Regions from separate parts of the Arthrobacter sp. Z5-13 genome, predicted to be linked through region 2. Evidence: predicted binding sites of a transcription regulator. Region 2 holds the regulator's gene; each other region holds the start of a gene.
The links. The regulator HrcA, encoded in region 2, represses chaperone genes, less so after heat shock. The targets are predictions, from matches to a motif close to TTNGCACTCGNNNNNNNCGAGTGCNAA.

Region 1: groL (chaperonin GroEL) is a predicted target of HrcA. The motif match lies at 1,984-2,010, and genes of this name have one in related genera.
Region 3: M1E02_RS02690 (Hsp20/alpha crystallin family protein) is a predicted target of HrcA. The motif match lies at 2,481-2,507, and genes of this name have one in related genera.

The regions. Positions count from the first base shown of each region.
Region 1 covers NZ_CP096460.1:3,644,869-3,649,433, reverse strand. Annotated here, with positions in the region: gene M1E02_RS16955 (LytR C-terminal domain-containing protein) at 1-251, shown strand, start outside; gene M1E02_RS16950 (cold-shock protein) at 427-630, shown strand; gene M1E02_RS16945 (ABC transporter substrate-binding protein) at 630-1,898, shown strand; gene groL (chaperonin GroEL) at 2,191-3,819, shown strand; gene M1E02_RS16935 (RNase H family protein) at 3,948-4,565, shown strand, end outside.
Region 2 covers NZ_CP096460.1:2,145,325-2,149,889, reverse strand. Annotated here, with positions in the region: gene M1E02_RS10280 (GerMN domain-containing protein) at 1-450, shown strand, start outside; gene M1E02_RS10275 (16S rRNA (uracil(1498)-N(3))-methyltransferase) at 457-1,248, opposite strand; gene dnaJ (molecular chaperone DnaJ) at 1,251-2,375, opposite strand; gene hrcA (heat-inducible transcriptional repressor HrcA) at 2,471-3,490, opposite strand; gene M1E02_RS10260 (DUF3097 domain-containing protein) at 3,754-4,565, shown strand, end outside.
Region 3 covers NZ_CP096460.1:566,188-570,752, forward strand. Annotated here, with positions in the region: gene M1E02_RS02680 (ABC transporter permease) at 1-1,377, opposite strand, end outside; gene M1E02_RS02685 (ABC transporter ATP-binding protein) at 1,377-2,321, opposite strand; gene M1E02_RS02690 (Hsp20/alpha crystallin family protein) at 2,566-2,988, shown strand; gene M1E02_RS02695 (hypothetical protein) at 3,117-3,290, shown strand; gene M1E02_RS02700 (AbfB domain-containing protein) at 3,332-4,565, opposite strand, start outside.

The sequences.
Region 1 (4,565 bases), 1.5 Mb from region 2:
TCTATAACGGCACCTCTACAGCAGGATTGGCAGGACGGGTAGCCGGGCAGATCCAGACGGACGGCTGGACTCCCGACCCCGTTGGCAACTGGGGTGGGCTGCCTCAGAAGACCTCCGTCATTTACTACAACGGAGAAGCCCAGAAGCCGGCCGCGGCCGCTTTGGGGGCACTGCTGAGCATCCCTACTTTGGTGGCTTCGGCTGAGTTCCAACAGCCCCTCGTGGTGGTTCTCGGACCAGGCTACGAGTAGCTCTCAGTTAGGCCTGAGTAACTATTGGGCACCATTCGGCCAGCCGCCCGACAGCAGGCCACAGGGTTGGTTACAGTAATTAACGACGCCTTGAAGTACGGCGGCACAGAGACGGCAAGAAGGCGACCGCAGCACAGTGACGTGGGCCGGAAGCAGCAATGAAAGTGTGGACAACATGGCTCTGGGAACCGTCAAATGGTTCAATTCCGAAAAAGGCTACGGCTTCATCACCGTGGACGGATCCGGGGATGACGTCTTTGTCCACTGGTCCGCCATAGAGGGCGACGGCTACCGTGCGTTGGACGAGGGCCAGCGTGTGGAGTTGGAAGTGGGCGAAGGCGAGAAGGGCCCGCAGGCAGAGAACGTCCGGCCTGCCTAGTGGGGGCCGAACGAGCCGCTGCCAGGGCGGTCCTGACTGCAAGCGCGTGCCTGGTTCTTGTCCTGACTGCCTGCGCTGGCCAGGCCGGAAACGCGCGTCTGACCCAGGGGGAAGCAAGCGGTGACGGAACCCTGCGGATCGGCTTGATCCTGGACAATGTGGGGGACCGGTCGTTCCTCAATGATTCACAGCGGGCGGCCGCCCGGCTTGCGGTCCAGGAGATCAACGCTGCAGGCGGCCATAAAGGCAAGCCGGTTGAGCTGCTGCCGGAAAAAGTCAATGAAGATGCTTCCGGACAAGCCAGGGAACTGGTGGCCGCCAAGGCCGACGTCGTGATCGGCCCGACCGATTCCAGCCGGGCGGGGGGAGCAATCGATGTGCTCGCCCGTGCGAAAGTCACCCTGATCTCGCCTGCCAACACTGCGACGGCACTGAGTAAATACAAGAGCGGCGGCTACTACTTCCGCACCGCTGCTGCGGACGTCGCCCAGGCTCCGGTGCTGGTCAAGCTCGCGATGGATGGCGGCGCCCGCAGCTTGGCTGTAGTCCATGAAGCCGGCAATTATGGTGCCGACGTTTTCGCCGCGCTGAAGTCGGCGGCTGGCCAGGCCGGTCTGGACATCGCCACCGACGCTGAATTTACGCCAGGGGATGCGCGGGCGGCAATTGCAAAGGCCAAGGATTCGGCACCCGACGCCGTCGTGCTGGTTGCACGCGAGGGTGCCCTCGGAGCAATCGCCGAGCTGAACAATGCAGGTCTGGGCGGGAAGAAGCTGATCTTGAGCGACGGAGCAGTGGACCAGTATGGTTCAAGACTCGGCTCCAAAGCCTTGGATGGCTCCCGGGGAGTGCTCCCTGGTTCTTTCCCTACTGCCCACTTCCAAGGCGAACTGGTGGCAGTCAACGCACAGCTCAAGGACATGACCTTTGCTGCGGAAACCTACGATGCCGTAAATCTCGCTGCCGTCGCCGCGGCTGCCGCTCAGGATGACGGCGGGACGTCCATTGCCTCGCACCTGCTTGCCGTCTCTGGCGGCAGCGCGGGCGAAGGCGGGAAGGCGCCCGACGCGGTGCTGTGTAAGAACTATCAGGAGTGTGCAGCGGGTATCCGGTCGGGGAAGACGGTGGACTACGACGGCGAATCGGGCGCCATCGCTTTTGACGCCAGCGGTGATATCACCAGTGCCAACTACATGGTGTTCACTTACGGGGCGGACAACAAGGCCAAAATGTCTGGAGTGGAGTCGGCAGCCAGGGGAGCAGGCTGATCGCTGGCAGCGAAGCCGGGCCGGCTATTGCGCCGTTCTCGCCGCTTCTGCTTGCACTCTCCCCACTGGAGTGCTAATTATTGAGTTAGCACTCCTATGTATCGACTGCTAATGCGGTGTCCGGTTCAGGCCGGTCACCGGGTACGGAAGCCGGACACAGGAGCGAAAGAAATACCTGACTGGGTGAGATTCCAACCACTGGTGTACAGAGGCCAACGGGGAAGAATCGTCCGTCGCGGGCACCACAGCCGGGTTCATTCTTAACGACTGTCCCGAAAGGACCACTGCCGTTATGGCCAAGATCATTGCATTTGATGAAGAGGCACGCCGCGGCCTCGAGCGGGGCCTGAACATCCTCGCCGACGCCGTCAAGGTCACCCTCGGCCCGCGTGGACGCAACGTCGTCCTCGAAAAGAAGTGGGGCGCCCCCACGATCACCAACGATGGCGTGTCCATCGCAAAGGAGATCGAGCTGGACGATCCTTACGAGAAGATCGGCGCCGAGCTGGTCAAGGAAGTTGCTAAGAAGACGGATGACGTCGCTGGCGATGGCACCACCACGGCAACTGTGCTGGCACAGGCCCTGGTCAAGGAAGGTCTGCGCAACGTAGCAGCCGGCGCTGACCCGCTCTCGCTCAAGCGCGGCATCGAGAAGGCAGTTGAAGCGGTTACCCGCGAGCTGCTGGACAACGCCAAGGAAATCGAAACCAAGGAAGAGATTGCAGCCACGGCTTCCATCTCCGCCGGTGACAACGAAATCGGTGCGCTGATTGCCGAGGCCCTCGACAAGGTGGGTAAAGAAGGCGTCATCACAGTCGAGGAGTCCAACACCTTCGGCCTGGAGCTTGAGCTCACCGAGGGTATGCGTTTCGACAAGGGCTACATCTCCGCGTACTTCGTCACGGACGCAGAGCGCCAGGAGACCGTCCTGGAGGACCCCTACATCCTGGTGGTCAACTCCAAGATCTCCAACGTCAAGGAACTGGTTGCTGTCCTGGAAAAGGTCATGCAGTCCAACAAGCCGTTGCTGATCATTGCCGAGGACGTTGAGGGCGAAGCCCTGGCGACGCTCATCGTCAACAAGATCCGCGGCACCTTCAAGTCCGTTGCCGTCAAGGCCCCGGGCTTCGGCGACCGCCGTAAGGCGCAGCTGGCTGACATCGCCATCCTCACCGGCGGACAGGTCATCTCCGAGGAAGTCGGCCTCAAGCTTGAGAACGCCGGCCTGGAACTCCTGGGCCGTGCCCGCAAGGTTGTTGTCACCAAGGACGAGACCACCATCGTTGAAGGTGCAGGCGACGCCGACCAGATCGCCGGCCGCGTTTCACAGATCCGCGCAGAAATCGAAAACTCCGATTCGGACTACGACCGCGAGAAGCTGCAGGAGCGCCTGGCCAAGCTGGCCGGTGGCGTTGCAGTCATCAAGGCCGGTGCCGCAACCGAGGTTGAGCTCAAGGAACGCAAGCACCGCATTGAGGACGCTGTCCGCAACGCAAAGGCTGCCGTTGAAGAAGGCATCGTCGCCGGTGGTGGCGTTGCACTGATTCAGGCCGGCCTCAAGGCATTTGCCAACCTGCAGCTCGAGGGTGACGAGGCCACAGGCGCCAACATCGTCCGCGTTGCCATTGATGCCCCGCTGAAGCAGATCGCTTTCAACGCCGGCCTCGAACCGGGTGTTGTTGTGGACAAGGTCCGCGGCCTGCCCGCCGGGCACGGTCTGAACGCAGCAACCGGCGAGTACGTCGACCTGCTTGCTGCTGGTATCAACGACCCCGTCAAGGTAACCCGCTCTGCCCTGCAGAACGCGGCTTCCATCGCTGGTCTGTTCCTCACCACCGAGGCCGTTGTGGCCGACAAGCCGGAGAAGAACGCTCCGGCCATGGGTGGCGGCGACGAGATGGGCGGCATGGGCGGTTTCTAACCCCCTGCTTTAGCCTGAAGATCAAAAGTACGGCCCCCTCTGTTGAGGGGGCCGTACTTTTGTCTGTCCATAGTTCGGCGAGGTGCGGGAAAGCTGATAGTGACGGCCCGTTCTGGCAGGATGTTCAGGTGACGATAATTGCAGCAGCCGACGGTTCGGCTTTAGGAAATCCTGGTCCGGCCGGATGGGCCTGGTTCGTAGACGAGGATTGCTGGCGGGCCGGAGGTTGGCCGCACGGCACCAACAACCAGGGCGAGCTTATGGCCGTGCTGGACTTGTTCCGTGCCACCGCGCATTTGCCCGATGAAGACCTGCGGATCTTGTGCGACAGCCAGTACGTCATCAACTCGGTCACAAAATGGATGCCGGGGTGGAAGCGCAAAGGCTGGCGCAAGGCGGACGGCAAGGCTGTACTCAACGTTGATCTCTTGAAGGAGATTGATCAGGCCATAAAGGGTCGCAAGTACACCTTCGAGTGGGTTCGGGGACATGCAGGACACGAGCTGAACGAAGCTGCCGACGAGCGTGCCCGGGCAGCAGCCACGGCGTACCAGCAGGGTATTGCTGTCCGGACCGGGCCGGGATTTGAAGGCTTCGCTGTGGCTGAAACCGTCACAATAGGTTCTAAAGAAAGCGGCCGGTCCGGTTTACGGGAGCCGCTCCCTGCAGCTCCAATGCCTCAATCCGGAACATCAGGAGCTGGCGCCTCCCATAGCTATGGCGAGGCAGCACTGTACGAGGAGCCG
Region 2 (4,565 bases):
ACGGCGGCAGGAGCCAGTGCCGGGTTGATTGACGCCAATCAGCAACTACAGGTTGTGGTGCTCGTGGACGGTCATACCGGCTATTTGGGCTTTAACCGCGTCCGGTTGGGTACTCCAATGTCGAGGGGTACCGGGATGGTGGCGCCGGTCTGGATCATTGACCCGCAGGAGGGAACTGAATTTCCCGAGGGCATTGTGAAGATTAACGGTCGAAGCACGAGCCCCGGTAACAAGCTGCGCTGGCGCATCCTTCGGGTGGAGGGAAACAGCGACAAAACGACTTATCTCAGCGGGGAGGTCACTGCGTCCGCAGACCCCTCCCAATCGGGAATCTTTAACTTGTCCGTGAACCTCGGTCCTGGCAAATACGAACTTCGGGTGTCCCGGATCCTGTCCGTCCAAGGCGACTCCGAAGTCAACGTAGACAGCCGCGGATTCATCGTGCGCTAGCTGCTGCTACCAGCGTCCCAGCACGTCGCTGGCCAGGACGGTAGCGGCGGGGCCTGCGGTGGAAGACCGCAACACATGGTGACCCAGCAAAGCTGTTACGGCCCCGGCGTCGCATAGCTTGGTCACTTCCCGCGGACTGATTCCACCTTCCGGGCCCACAATCAGCAGGACTTCCCTGACCCCGTTTGACGCACTTGCGCCCGGTTCAAGGTCAGGGTTGGAGTTGCGCCAGCTTTCCAGGACCTGCCGCAAGGGGCGCACAGCGTCCTCGTGCAGGATGATGGCGAGATCAGCGGCGGAGACAGTCCGCTGCAGACCGGCAGTATCGACGGCGTCGCGTACTTCGGGGATCCACGCCCGCCGCGCCTGCTTGGCAGCTGCCGTCACTACAGATTGCCATTTGGCATGGGCCTTTGCCGCACGCTCGCCTTTCCAGCGGACAATTGAGCGTTCTGACTGCCAGGGAATAACAGCATCGATTCCGAGTTCGGTGGCGGTTTCCGCAGCAAGCTCGTCGCGGTCACCTTTTGCCAGGGCCTGGACAAGGACCAGCCTGACACCAGGCAGGTCCTCAGCCTCCAGGGTCCTGCACTCGACAGTCAGCGCAGCCGGAGCAGCAGAGGTGACGATTCCGGTCATTCGTTTTCCGGATCCATCCGCAATATCCACTGGCTCCCCCACCGAGAGCCGTTTGACCGTAACAGCATGCCGGGCCTCGGGACCCTCGAGGACAAACCGGGACCCGGGTTGCTGTCCGTCGAGGCTTCCTGCCTGGGTAAAAAAGACCGGGTTGCTCACCGCTACAGGTTACCGAGCCTGTCCCGCAGCTTGGCAAAGACACCGCCGCTGGCGGCAAGTTTGCCTTCAGTGAACTGTTCTCCCCGCAGCTTGGCGAGTTTCCTGAGCAGCTCCTCCTGTGCGGGATCCAGCCGGGTGGGAGTCTCAACCTGCAAGTGCACCTTGAGGTCGCCGCGTCCGTATCCCCGCAGATGGGTCACTCCCAGGCCGCGAAGCGTGATGATCTCGCCGGACTGAGTGCCTGCCTTGACGTCGATCTCCTGCTCGCCGTCGAAAGTCTCAAGCGTGATTTCCGTACCAAGAGCAGCAGCAGTCATGGGGATATTGAGGGTGGCGTGAAGGTCGTCGCCTTCGCGCAGGTAGGTGGAGTCAGGGTTGACCCTGATTTCTACATACAAATCGCCGGAAGGGCCGCCGGCAGGACCTGCTTCGCCCTGGCCCGACAACTGAATCCTTGTTCCGGTGGCTACGCCCGCCGGAACCTTGACCGTCATGGAACGACGGCTGCGGATCCTGCCCTGGCCGTTGCACTCGTTGCAGGGGTCCTTGATGATCGTTCCGAATCCTTCGCAGGAGCCGCAGGGAGCAGCGGTCATGACCTGTCCCAGGATTGAGCGTACGGCGCGCTGTACTTGCCCGCTTCCGCCGCAGATGTCGCAGCGGACCGGGTGGGTGCCGGGCCGGCAGCAGGAACCCTCGCAACTCGGGCAGGTTACCGCGGTGTCCACCTCAAGCTTTTTGTTGACGCCGAACACTGCATCGCGCAGGTCGATGCGGACACTGATGAGGGCGTCCTGCCCCCGGCGCACGCGCGAGGCAGGCCCGGCGGAGCCGCCGGCGCCGAAGAAGGTGTCGAAAATGTCCTGGAACGCGAAGCCCTGGCCGGCATAACCGCCACCGAAGCCGTTATCCGTACCGTTCTCGTTGCCTGTGGTGTCATACACTCGGCGTTTTTGCGGATCCGAGAGCACCTCGTAGGCGTGGGTCACAGCCTTGAACTTGTCGGAGGCATCAGGACCAGGGTTCACATCCGGGTGCAGGGTGCGCGCAAGCTTGCGGTATGCCTTCTTGATTTCCTCGCCGGTGGCCTCCGGTGAGACTCCAAGGACGTCGTAGTGGCTGCTCAAAGTTTGTGTCTCTTCCTGGTTGTACTGCCTGTGATACGAACGCGCTGTCTAGGAGCGCGGCGCCTTACGTGCGGGCGCAGAATCGGGTGGGACGATCAGCCTCCGGGGCCGAGGATCCTGGAAAGGTATCGCGCGACGGCCCTGACGGCGGCCATGCTGGTGGGGTAGTCCATCCGGGTGGGGCCGAGAACCCCGATCTTGGAACTGGAATCCGGCCCATAACCGGTGGCTACCACGGAGGCCTCGGCCAGGCCGTCGTACGGGTTCTCACGGCCGATACTCACGGTGACCCCGCGCGGATCCTGCGCCATCTCGCTGAGCAGCCGCAACATCACCACCTGTTCCTCGAGAGCTTCAAGAACAGGACCGATAGTCAGGGGAAAGTCCACGTTGGACCTGGCCAGGTTAGCTGTTCCGGCCATGACCATGCGTTCTTCGCGGCTGCTGTGGGCGAGTGCTTCGAGTCCATGGGCCAAGGCCTGGGCCACGTTGCGGCGGGACGGTTCGCAGGAGGCAACCACGCTGGGGAGAACGTGGGGCAGTTGGCTGAGGGGCGTTCCGGACAGGCCCATGAGGAAACGTGTCCGCAGGGCAGCCAGGGCGTCATCGCCCAGGTCGTGCCCTACATCGATAACCCTTTGGTCCACTTTTCCGGTATCAGCAATGAGCACTATCAGGACCTGCCGCGGCGCCAATAGCACAAATTCTATGTGGCGCACCAGCGCCCGGCTCAGGTGCGGGTACTGCACCACGGCAACCTGGTTTGTCAGCTGCGACAGCAGACGCACCGTGCGGTCAAGGACGTCGTCGAGGTCGTCGGACCCCTCCAACAGGGACTGGATGGCCCGGCGCTCTGCCTGCGAGAGAGGCTTGACGGCAGAAATCTGGTCGACAAACAACCGATATCCCTTGTCCGTGGGTATGCGGCCTGCGCTTGTGTGGGGAGCGGTGATGAGGCCTTCATCTTCCAGGGCAGCCATGTCGTTACGGATTGTCGCACTGGACACTCCCAGATGGTGCCGTTCCACGAGGGCCTTGGAGCCCACTGGTTCGCGTGAATGGACATAGTCCTCCACGATGGCACGCAACACTTCGAGTTTGCGTGGTTCGCTCACTGTCCACCTCCGATCTGCTGTCCCGCCAAAATGTCTGTGCTGTCCGCCGAGGGTCAGCGGTTAACGCCAGACCCTTCAGCATCCGCGCTGACCTCATGACGAAGTTCGGCGGTTAGCACTCGACATGCCTCAGTGCTAACCAGTCTAATATGACTCACCGCGTTGTTAGCATTGGTACCGCTCCGGGCGAAACTCCGGCAGTGAACCGGCGCGTGCAGATTTCCGAGGCCACGAGCGGATTCCAACTGAAATGCAGAGTGGCGATGACTTACCAGGACTGGGGACCGCAGGACATCACGGCCCCCGCCAAACGCGAACTTCCTGGCGTTCCGGTGGAACGTGGAATGGTCCTTGAAGACGTCCAGTCCGGGTGGGTAGGAGCCGTAACGAGGGTTGAGAAGTCCGGTGGGATGCACGTTGTGGCCCTCGAGGACCGGCGGGGAAAGTCACGGTCTTTCCGCCTGGGCTTCGGCTTCCTTCTGGACGGTCAACCCATCCGCCTGCTTCCGCCGGTCCCTCGCAAAAATGCTGCTTCGGCCGCTCCCCAGCGGACGGCGTCCGGCTCGGTCCGAGTAGAGGGCCAGCGTGCGCAGGTCGCGAAAGCGAGCCGCATCTGGGTGGAAGGAAAGCACGACGCCGAACTGGTGGAGAAGGTATGGGGTGATGACCTCAGGATCGAAGGGATCGTCGTCGAGCCTCTCCACGGCATCGACGACCTGGCGGGCGCGGTGGCGGCGTTCCAGCCCGGACCCAACCGGCGTCTCGGCGTGCTGGTTGACCACCTTGTAGCCGGTTCCAAGGAGTCCCGGATTGCACAGTCGGTCATGTCATCGCCCGGGGCGGCAGGAAACGTGCTCATCGTCGGACACCCCTACGTTGACGTCTGGCAGGCAATCCGGCCCAGCGTCCTTGGAATAGAGCAGTGGCCTGCCATCCCCCGGGGCATGGACTGGAAGACAGGTATTCTGGCCGCCTTCGGCTGGCCGCATTCCACCAAGGAAGACATCGGACTCGGGTGGCAAAAACTCCTCGGAGCAGTACGAACTTATGCAGATCTTGAAGCATCCCTCCTGGG
Region 3 (4,565 bases), 1.6 Mb from region 2:
TGCGAACACCAGCAGGGTCACGGCAGGGAAGACGAGCGCCGCCGGGATATGTGCCAGAGCTGCGGCAAACACCGTACCGGGGCTGCTGCCCCCTGCTTGTCCCAGCGCGAGCACGACGGCGGCTGAGGCTCCAGCGGCAACGGCAGCCGCCGTCGTCGTAAATACCGCGACGGCGAGGGTACTGCCGAGCCAGCGGAACCGCGACGTCGGGACGGCCAGCAGCAGTTCGGCCCGCCCCTCGGCCTCTTCCGCCCGAAGCCGCAGCACAGCCTCGATGCCCGCGGCAGCTGCCAGGATCCCGGCGATGCCCAACATGGCGGTGGTAAACAGGTCGACCAGACCGGCGTCGCCCGGAACAATGCGGCTCATCAGTTCCGCCACGGACGGATTTCCTTCCAATGCGTCGCGGACCACCGGGCCCAGACCGCCGGCCACGGCCCCCAGCGCAGCGGTGGTGAAGCTCCAGCTGGCTACGCTTCCACGCTGCAGCCTCCACGCCAGGCCCAGCATCGACGCCAGGCCGGCGCCCGCCCGTTCCTCGCCCGAATCGTCCGCCGCGATGTAGCTGGCGCCCAGGTCCCTGCCGCTGCGGAGCGCCACGGCAACCACCACCAGGACTACTGTTGCGGCACCGATAACCAGCAAAGGCAGCGGGTCTGCCTCAGTGAACGGCCGGATGCGCTGTACCCAGCCGATAGGTGAGAACAGCGAAGGCCAGGCGGCGGTGACGTGCAGCAGCGATGAGTCGGCGATGCCGAGGGCGTCGCCGGCACCGCGGATCAGATAGGCGCCACCCACCAGCGCCGCGGCTGTCCCGTTGGCGCTCCTTGCGGAGGGCATGACCTGTGCCAGCAGCGCGGCGGAACCCATGAAGAACAAGCCTACGGCGCCGACAGCCGCGCCGGCCAGGAATGATCCGGGTACCGGGAGTCCTGCACCGATGAATCCGGCGGCAACGGCCACCGCAAGGACGACATTTGCGCAGGTGCCGAGGAGCAGTGTTGCGTACAGGGAAGTCACCCGCGTGACCTGTGTGGAACCGACCAGCTCAAACAGGCCCTGGTCCTCATCGGCGCGCGTGTGCCGGACCACCAGGAATGCACTCATCAACCCGGCCAGCACCGCTGTGAACGAAAAGCCCTGGAAGAACGTGACCGCCCCGGCGCTGATGCCGTCGGGAAGCCCCCGGAGGAACAGGAAGGCCGGACTGGCCGCAGCCACAGAAATCAGGGCGGCCCGCTCATTGTCCTCGCCAAACTGTATAGTGACGGCGGTGGCGGCCGCGTATCCCAGACCGGCGATGCCCAGGATCCCGGCAGCCAAGCTCCCGCGGTCCCTGTGTGCCTGGAGCAGTGCCAGCCGGAGAACGGCGGGCATCAGAGCACCTGGCTCTTGTGGCTGGCTTGCCCGGCATCATGTCCGGCGGCCTGCGCGCCGTAGTGGCGCATGAACAGCTCCTCGAGAGAAGGGGGCGCGGCCGTGATGCCCGTAATGCCTGCGGTAGCCAATGCATCAAGGACGTGGCCCAGGTCCGCTGCATCGGCGTCGAACTCTATAGCAGTCCCGTCGACGCGGAGGTTGTGAATGCCCTGCCATGCGGACAGTACCTCGGGTTTCGCCGCTGCCGTCACTCGGAAGCGGGTACGGGTGAGGTGCCGGAGTTCGGCCAGGGTCCCGGATTCCACGGCCACCCCGGACCGGATGATGGTCACCCTGTCACAGAGCTGTTCCACCTCGGACAGGATGTGGCTGGACAGCAGCACGGTGGCCCCGTCCGACGTGACCCTGCGGACGTGACGGCGGAACACGGTGTCCATGACCGGGTCAAGGCCCGAGCTCGGTTCGTCCAACAGATAGAGTCTGGCGGGGCGGGAAAAGGCCGCGATCAGGGCTGTCTTCTGCCGGTTGCCCTTCGAGTAGGTCCGTGCCTTCTTCCGTGGATCGAAATCGAACTCGTCGATGAGTTCCCGACGCAGGTTTTCATCCACGCCGCCGCGCAGCCCGGCGAGCAGGTCAATGACCTCGCCGCCGGTCAGGTTGGGCCAGAGCGTCACGTCCCCGGGGACGTAGGCAACATCCCGGTGGGCCCGCACCGGCTCAGCCCACGGATCGATGCCGAACACGCGGGCCGTTCCCGCTGTTGGCCGGATGAGGCCCAAAAGTATCCGGAGCGTTGTGGATTTTCCTGCGCCGTTGGGTCCGAGGAAGCCGTGGACCTCGCCTGGCATCACGGACAGGTCCAGGCCTGCCAGCGCGGACGTGCGTCCAAAATTCTTGACAAGGCGCGTGGTGTGGATGACGGGAGTTGGGTCGGTGCTCATGGCCGGTTCCTTAATCGCAGCGATCACGCCCAAGGCAGTTGCCAAGGCATGCCGCAGGCGTTTCCACTTGCGGGCCGACCAGGCTTCCCGGCTCTCCGGTCCTCATCATACAAGCGGTGCAGGGCCTCCGGAAGGGGTGCGATTTAGGCCTCAAACCCTCTTGCGGTCCTTAACTCCAAGTGCTATAAAATCTGTATCAGCGGATATACATCCGGTTCATCGATTGGATCACAGGAGGTATGCGATGTTGATGCTCAACGACCCGTTCCGCCAATTCGACAGGCTGGCCCAGCAGGTCCTCGGCACCACGGCCCGCCCTGCAGCGATGCCCATGGACGCCTGGCGTGAAGGGAGCGAATTTGTGGTTGCGCTGGATCTTCCCGGTGTAGACCTCGACTCGGTGGATCTGGACGTCGAACACAACGTTTTGACGATTAAGGCCGAACGGAAGGACCCTGTCAGCGAAGATACCGAGATGTTCGCCTCCGAACGTCCCCGCGGCGTGTTCAGCCGGCAACTGGTCCTCGGTGAGACCCTGGACACCCAGAACGTCAAGGCCACGTACGACGGCGGCGTCCTCACGGTGCGGATCCCTGTCGCGGAACAGGCGAAGCCCCGCAAGATTGAAATTGAAACCAAGGGCAAACAGCAGCAGATCAACGCCTAAAAGCGCCGCCTAAGAACCGAAAAACAGTGGTCCCCGGCCAACAAGGCCGGGGACCACCTCACCCAGAGCTGCAGGAGTCAGCAGCAACACCCACTTGCCTATAACACGGCTGTTGATCGGGGAGTCCAATGGACGAAGCGACGATCGTCGGCTACCTTGCCGGATACCTCGCGACTTTCATCGCAGTGTTCCTTTACTTCCTCCCGGGACTACTGCTTTTCATTGCGCTGGTGGTGACCGTGGGCCTGTTGCGCCTTCTGGCCCAGCCATTCCTCTTCCTGATCCACAGACTGCACAGGTGAGTTCCTAACCAGCCGCCACGAGGCAGGATTCCGCTGCCCCCTCAGTCCACCATCCGGAATGTAGCATCGGAACGGTCGAGGTCGCTCGCGATCGTGGTCAGGCTGAGGGTGTAGTTCTTGTGCCTGATGTAGCGGTCCGGATAGTTGTGCGAGCGGAACGATTTCAGGTAATTATGTGCCAGCCCTGCTACCGGGAGGAAGGTGGCGTCTGCCTTGAAGGTAGCGGAACCGTCATTTTGGACCAGGCTGAACTGGTAGTTCCAGTGGCGCAGGAAGTACCCGGGCATGTCAACGGACTCGAACGAGATGCGACCGTCCGCCTGGCTGGCCAGCCCGGGGACTATCCGGAACTGTGAGTCCTTCACCGGCGATGTGGTGGGATCGAGGCGGACTGTTGCACCGGAGTGCCGAACGTAACGGTCTGGCACGTTGAAGCTTTGCAATCGGGAGACACGCCTGCCGATCTGGGCCGGGTACTGCATAAGGGTGCCGAATCCCAGGGCGTCATATCCTCCCGAGTTGCTGCCGTAGTCGCCGCCTCCGCCGTCGGGCCGAAGAGTGGCGGCGATCTGGCTGACCCAGGGGGTGTTGAGGCCCTTGCGGCCGGAGTAGTGTCCCAGAACCTGGTCCCAGACAGGCCGTGCCTGCCCCCGCGAGTCCGCTCCCGGGACTGTGTGGGTCTGCCAGCCTGCGTGGGCGGCGGTGCTCGAGGGGCCGGACTGCCAGGTGTACGGGGTGAAGGGGACGTCATTGCCCAGGTTGTACTTCGCGACGTACTCGGCAGCCTTGAGGAAGCGGTTGTTGTCGTGTCCGTAGCAGTCGATGCCCTGGTTCCAGGCCATTTCGCAGAAGGCGCCCATGAGCCCGATGCCCATAATGCTGTGTGCCTGGTCGCGGCCGCTCTCCTGCCACTGGGCCAAGCCCTCGTCTTCGTAAACGTAAGGCACAGCGTTCGGCAGTGAACCGTTGCCAGCGCCGCTCTGGAAGTAAGTAACAGCGCGGTCCACCAGGTCGTCGCGGTCCGCGAAGATGCCGATGGCCAGGACCGATGCCATGTTGCAGAGGTCCCAGTTCGCCCAGTAGTTGGTGATGACAGCACCGTTGTGATTGGTGAGGAAGTGCTCATTCATCGGGTGGAAAATGTTGAGCAGCATGCCGCGGAACCGCTCAAACTCGAAGTCCGGATGGTCCCGCACCAGCTCGGCCGCGTTCGCAAACTGGTAGCCGTAGATACCTGCAGCCAGGAAGCGGTCAGCGTTGCCGGTGACCGTCGTC